DNA from 2 places in the Caldanaerobacter sp. genome. Region 2 is predicted to be linked to the other one. Evidence: a T-box and tRNA genes for the amino acid it is inferred to sense, from the RefSeq annotation. Region 2 holds a T-box; the other holds one or more tRNA genes.
The links. The T-box of region 2 lies ahead of leuS (leucine--tRNA ligase). A T-box ahead of a tRNA ligase gene usually reads a tRNA of that ligase, here a tRNA-Leu.
Positions count from the first base shown of each region.

Region 1: it has a tRNA-Leu gene. The T-box ahead of leuS (leucine--tRNA ligase) is inferred to sense a tRNA for this amino acid. The anticodon was not compared.

Region 1 covers NZ_JBNATX010000020.1:32,911-36,333, reverse strand. Annotated here, with positions in the region: gene typA (translational GTPase TypA) at 1-569, opposite strand, end outside; gene ACPLVE_RS07150 (C40 family peptidase) at 668-1,588, opposite strand; cyclic di-AMP (ydaO/yuaA leader) riboswitch at 1,596-1,726, opposite strand; tRNA gene ACPLVE_RS07145 (tRNA-Leu) at 1,878-1,965, opposite strand; gene ACPLVE_RS07140 (hypothetical protein) at 1,930-2,172, opposite strand; gene ACPLVE_RS07135 (ABC transporter substrate-binding protein) at 2,154-3,423, opposite strand, start outside.
Region 2 covers NZ_JBNATX010000048.1:1,564-4,986, forward strand. Annotated here, with positions in the region: gene ACPLVE_RS10210 (peptidase S9) at 1-563, opposite strand, end outside; gene ACPLVE_RS10215 (RNA polymerase sigma factor) at 566-1,054, opposite strand; T-box leader at 1,179-1,392, shown strand; gene leuS (leucine--tRNA ligase) at 1,445-3,423, shown strand, end outside.

The sequences.
Region 1 (3,423 bases), on a different contig from region 2:
AAAAGCGGTCTTAAATCATGAGACTCTTCTTTCAAATCCAGCATGGCTATTCCTTCTTTACCTGAAGTATATACCACAGGAAAATCAATTTGGTCATCATTTGCTCCAAGTTCTATAAATAAATCAAAAACCTCATCGATAACTTCATTGGGCCTTGCATCGGGTCTATCAATTTTGCTAATTACAACAATGGGCTTTAAGTCAAGTTCTAAGGCCTTGCTCAACACAAATCTCGTCTGGGGCATTGGCCCTTCAAAAGAATCTACTAATAGCAATACACCATCTACCATTTTTAAAACCCTTTCAACTTCTCCACTGAAATCGGCATGTCCCGGCGTATCAACTATATTTATTTTTACATCTTTATACCTGACTGCCGTGTTTTTGGCTAATATAGTTATGCCTCTCTCTCTTTCGAGGTCGTTAAAGTCGAGTATCCTCTCTTCCACTTTTTCATTCCATCTGAATATGCCACTCTGCTTGAGCATAGCATCTACCAAAGTAGTTTTACCATGGTCAACATGAGCAATAATCGCTATATTTCTTACATCTTCCCTTACCGTCCTCATAAGGTATCTCCTTCCATAAAAAGGTATGTCGTGTACAGTATTATATGATATACCAATAACTTAAAATAGTCAATATAAAAAGAGCACTACAAAGTGCTCTACTTAATCACCCTTTTAGCTTTTACATAGTGAGAAAGGTAATACCCTTCATTAAGAGGACTTATAATAACTTTTCCAGCTCCTGAAGAAGCATGGATGAACTGCCCATCCCCGATGTATATACCTACATGGTTTATAATGCTACTGCCCAGAGTCTTAAAAAATACCAGATCTCCTTTTTCCAAAACATCTCGGCTAACTAAGTCTCCTACATTAGCCTGCTCGTCAGCCGTCCTAGGTAAGCTAAAACCGAAATTTGAAAACACATAAGAGACAAACCCTGAGCAATCAAATCCTCTAGGAGAACTCCCGCCGTAAACATATCTAGTTCCTAAAAATGATTTAGCATAATCTATTAATTTATCTACAAGACTCCTATCAACATCCCCTCTTGATGCAGTGGATCCATTCCGAACCGCTAAGTACTGTCCATAAATCCATCCTTCTTGTCCATCTGAAAGCCTTACCTTGTACCATCCATTCTCCTTCTCTAAAACTGCAACCTGCGTGCCTTTGGAAAGCTGCCTCAATACTTTCCCCGACAAACTGGCTTCACTTCTTAAATTTACATAGCTTCCTGTTACAATCCCTACATTCGCATCTCTCGTTTCTTCTCGAGAAGTTGGGAGAGGAGATCTAACTGCCAGAAAATCCGCGTAAATCCATCCTTCTCTGCCATCAGGGAGCTTAATCTTGTACCAAGACCCCTGTTTTTCTAAAACAGTAACCGTTTCGTTTCTGTTAACCTGGGTAATTACGCTGCCTGAAAGAGAACCTTCGCTTCTTACATTCACATAATTTCCCGTAACCTTCCCAACCCCTAATCCCTCTCCAAAAACTGGATGCAGGAAAGCATTACCTATCAGCGTCATGCCAAAAACAGAGACACCAAAGATAACTTTTCCTAGTTTTGATTCCATTTTGCAAATCTCCTTCCTTTAATGCCTCCGGAGTTAGCTGTCGGGTGCGGGACAGAAGGCATCCCTACTGCGGCAAAGCCGCAGATTAACCCCAAAAAGCGGTTCCTCCGTACCTTTCGGATTCGGCAAGATTGCAAAGTCCTTTTTTCTTATCTTATCACAGGAAAATTTCAAAGTCAATGTTTACATTACATTTTCTTAAAAAATTTAATCTTTTCTTAATATATTTTATAAAAAATTAATCTTTTTGATACAAAAAAATAAAAGGGAAAAACTCCCTTTCTTCCATTGGTGCGGGCGGTGGGACTTGAACCCACACGGGATTACCTCCCACGTGCCCCTCAAACACGCCTGTCTGCCAATTCCAGCACGCCCGCCTGTACTTTTTTATTATACTTGCTATCTACCTCATTTGTCAAGGTGGCGAGATTATTCATTAGTTCCAGTATTGATATAATCACTGAGTCGTCGTACACCCAAACGTACGCGTCTGCCAGTTCCGCCACCGCCGCAGAACGTCTTTGTACGTCATAAATTATATAATCTTTTGCGCCACCTGTCAATACTATTTTTTTAAATACCAATTTGCAATATTGTTAAAGACGTTAAAAGAAGTTGGATCAATGCCTTTGACATAATCATAAGACATCACAGCGCCTTCTATATAATAGAGGCCTATCACTGGTTGTTCGTCAGATATCAATTCTCCTAATTTGTAATAACTGCTTTTTAAACTCTTTTCATCAGTGGAAAGAAAAATTTGTCTAAAAAGTTCATCCACTTTAGGATTGCTGTACCCCATAAAATTATCTTTGCCCTTTGTCATAAACAAAGAAGAGATATCTTGATTATAATTCAAATTCCATTCCATCAAAACCAGATCAAAGTTTCCAGAAAAGATCGATTTCAGTAATTGGTCCCAAGAAACAGAAATTACATTTATCTCAATTCCCATCTCTTTTAAATTAGCCTTTATAATCTGAGCCACCTTCAAAAGATACTGGTTGTCAGTATTTACCAGTAAATTAAAAGCAAGCTTAGTATTCCCCTTTGTCCATAGACCGTTAATTTGTGACCACCCAGCTTCTTTTAATAACCTTTGGGCTTCTTTTACACTATATAAAGATGCAATTTTAGGGCTATAAAGCCATGAATCTGGTCTTATTGGAACATCAGATTTTAAACCATGTTTAAAATACACTTCTCTTAGAATCTTATCAACATCTATACTATAAGCTATAGACTTTCTTACAGCTACATCAGAAAAAACTTGTTTTTTTAAATTTGGTGCTAGAAACACGTAAATTTGTCGAGGATATTTATATATGTTTATTTTCGAGTCTTCTCTGTATTTGTCCCAATCAAAATCTTTTACAAAAGTAAAATCTGCCTCTTTACTCAAAAAAGACGAAATCATAGCATTCTCATCTGAAACTATTTTAAAGTCCACTTCTTCAATATAGGGTTTCTTACCCCAATAATCATTATTTTCCTTCAATATAACTTTATTTCCTTCTTCATAAGAAACAATCTTATATGGACCTGTTCCAATAGGGACCAAACTGGAATTGCCAATATCACTCTTCTCCTTATATTGATGGGAAGCAGCAATCGGAAAAATAAATAAAGCCAATGGATTCGCAACAGGAGAACTTAAATCTACCTCAAACTCATAGTCGCTTATTTCTCTATAAGAAGAAATATAATTCTTTATCAAGTCTTTATAGGGACTTTTTGAATTAGCATCGAGAAAAGAATCCATTGTGAACTTTACGTCCTTTGCTGTAAAGCTTTCTCCATCCTGCCACCTTACATCCCTTCGAAGATAAAATTTT
Region 2 (3,423 bases):
GTGTAGATTATTTTATTTCCATCGGGTGAAAAAGTTGCGTCACTATAATAGGTATCTGAATCCTTGCTTTCAATTATTTTATTTTCTTTTCCATCATTTAAATCTTTTATATAAATCGCATTTTTACCGGCAGATGTGGTTGTTATAAATACTAATTTTGTTCCGTCTGGTGAAACAGCAACTTCGCCGGCAGGCTTATCAATTATTTTTTCAAAGCCTTTACTGTCATATCTATAAATTCCCTTTTCATGTAAAGGGACATATATAGTTCCGTTGTATTCTGCGATTTTGCCAGCATTTATTTTTCCTAAACTTATGAAAGAAATTTGATTTAAAATCTTTAATTCTTCTGCATTTACTTTTGTTATGAGATTGTCTTGCAGGTGTTTGATGCCGAAAGAAAAGACCATTAGAAGTACTGCTGCAGTTGCCGCGATTACTACACCCATCCTTTTCCATTTATTTCTTTTAAATCTTTTTTTAAGAGATTCTTTAAGCTGGTAATTTACAGGGATTAGTTCTTTTAGCCTGTTGAGATTTTCCTCTATTCTCTTTTCGTCCATTTTCATCCCTCCAGACATTTTATTACAAGATTTTTTAATTTTTGAATAATTCTAAAAGCCTTCATTTTTACTGCATCTTCAGTTTTTTCTACTATTTGTGATATTTCTCTATGAGTCATTCCGCCAAAGTATTTTAAATTTATAATTTCAATTTCTTCTTTAGGGAGAGAATAAATTGACTTTTTAAGACAATTTAATTCTACTTCCTTTTCAAGTTTGTCTTCAAATACATCGGGATAAGAATGCTCCATAATGAGTTCTTCTGATAGTAGGTTTTTTTTCATTCTATAATAGTCTGTTATAGTATTTCGGGCTATAGAAAAAATCCATGCCTTTGGGTTTGATTTTACTGTATTATACTTTTCAAAAGCTTTTTGAAAAATTTCGCTCACAATATCATCTGCATCCCATTTATTACCAATTTTGAAGTATACATATCGGTACATATCGTCAAAGTGTTTCTCATAAAATTCAATAAAACTTTCTGGCACAAATTTGGCCTCCCTTCCTTCCCTTTATTGACTCCTCCATCTTTATAGACGAGAATATACACAAAGAGTAACAATACTCTTGCATTTATTTCAGTTTTATAATAAAATAATGTACAAATCAATAAAAAATGCGATGAAGCGGAGCAGTAGGCAACGAGGGCTTTCAGAGAGCCGTTGGTAAGTGCGAAACGGTAGTTCCTGTTGCTGAAACTCGCCGCAGAGCAGGCGCACTGAAGTGAGAGTAGGTGCGCACGGTCTTCCGCCGTTATAGGGTTGAGGGGGCGCTTTTGCGCCAAAAAGAGTGGTACCGCGGAAGAGGTGGGTCTTTCGTCTCTTTGAGATGAAAGGCTTTTTTTAATGGAAGAATTAAAAAAAATAGAGGTGGAGGATATGGCGTATTCAGTAGATATTGACAGGAAATGGCAAAAAATTTGGGAAGAAACGAAACTCTATAAGTTTAATCCCGAAAATGTAGACAGAAAGCTTTACTGCTTGGAGATGTTTCCTTATCCTTCAGGAGCAAAGCTTCACGTGGGGCACTGGTATAATTATGGACCTACCGATTCATGGGCGAGAATGAAAAGGATGCAAGGTTGGGAAGTATTCCACCCTATGGGCTTTGATGCTTTTGGGCTTCCTGCTGAAAATTATGCCATAAAGACAGGCATACATCCTTATGACTCGACAATGGAAAACATAAGGACTATGGAAAGACAACTCAGAGAAATGGGAGTGACATTTGACTGGGACTATGAAGTTATAACCTGCTTGCCAGAATATTACAAATGGACCCAATGGATTTTTTTAAAGCTTTATGAAGCAGGACTTGCCTACAGGAAAAAAGCACCCGTAAACTGGTGCCCGAGCTGTCAAACTGTTCTCGCGAATGAGCAGGTAATTGATGGAAAATGTGAAAGGTGCGGAACTGAAGTTACAAAGAAGGAACTTACTCAGTGGTTTTTCAAGATAACTGCCTATGCGGAAGAACTTTTAGAAAAATTAGATGACCTTGATTGGCCTGAAAAAACTAAAATGATGCAGAGGAACTGGATTGGTAAATCTGAGGGTGCTGAGATAGAATTTAAAGTTGATGGTAAAGATTTGTCTTTTAAAGTCTTTACTACAAGGGCAGATACGCTGTTTGGTGCAACCTATGCGGTATTAGCTCCCGAGCACGAATTGGTAGATTTGATTACTACAGAGGAGTATAGAGATGCTGTTGAAGAATACAAGGAGTATGCCAAAAAGCAGAGTGAGATTGAGAGGCTTTCAACAGAAAAAGAAAAAACGGGAGTATTTACAGGAGCATATGCCATTCATCCATTGACAGGTGAAAAACTTCCCATTTGGATAGCTGATTATGTGCTGGTAACTTACGGTACTGGATGTGTTATGGGAGTTCCTGGCCACGATGAGAGAGATTATGAATTTGCTACTAAATACAATCTGCCTATAAAGAGGGTTATAAAAGGAGTTGGAGATGTAGACGACAGTCTGCCTTTTGTGGAATATGGGATTTTAGTAAATAGTGGAGAATTTGATGGGATGACATCTGAGGAAGCGAGAATAAAAATAGTCGAAAAATTGAAAGCAGAAGGAAAAGCAGAGTTTAAGGTAAATTACAGGATGAGAGACTGGCTTGTATCCAGACAGAGGTACTGGGGAGCTCCCATTCCTATAATCCACTGCGAACGCTGCGGAATAGTGCCTGTGCCAGAAGAGGACTTACCTGTACTTTTACCTTATGACGTTGAATTTGAGCCAACGGGAGAATCACCTCTTAAAAAGCATGCAGGCTTTATGAATGTTACATGTCCAAAGTGTGGAGGTCCTGCTTTAAGAGATCCTGATACTCTTGATACTTTTGTCGATTCTTCTTGGTATTATTTAAGATACCCTGATAATAAAAACGATAAAGAGCCTTTTAATAAAGAGTGGATAAATAAAATGCTCCCTGTAGATAAGTATGTAGGTGGGGCAGAGCATGCCACTATGCACCTTTTATACTCTAGATTCATAACAAAGGTTTTGAGAGACTTAGGGTATCTCGATTTTGATGAACCTTTCCTGTCACTGGTACACCAGGGCACGATTTTAGGGCCGGACGGACATAGGATGAGCAAATCGAGAGGGAATGTTATTTCGCCGGATGACTATATTAAGCAGTACGGTTCAGATGTATTTAGGCTGTATCTCATGTTTGGCTTTTCTTACTCAGAGGGTGGGCCATGGAGCGATGAAGGAATAAGAGCTATTGCTAGATTTGTTAACAGGGTAGAGAGGTTTATAGAAAAATTTATTGAGACCAGGGCAAATCCGGGCAAGACAAAAGAAGAAATAGAAGACCCGGAAAAAGAATTGAACTATGT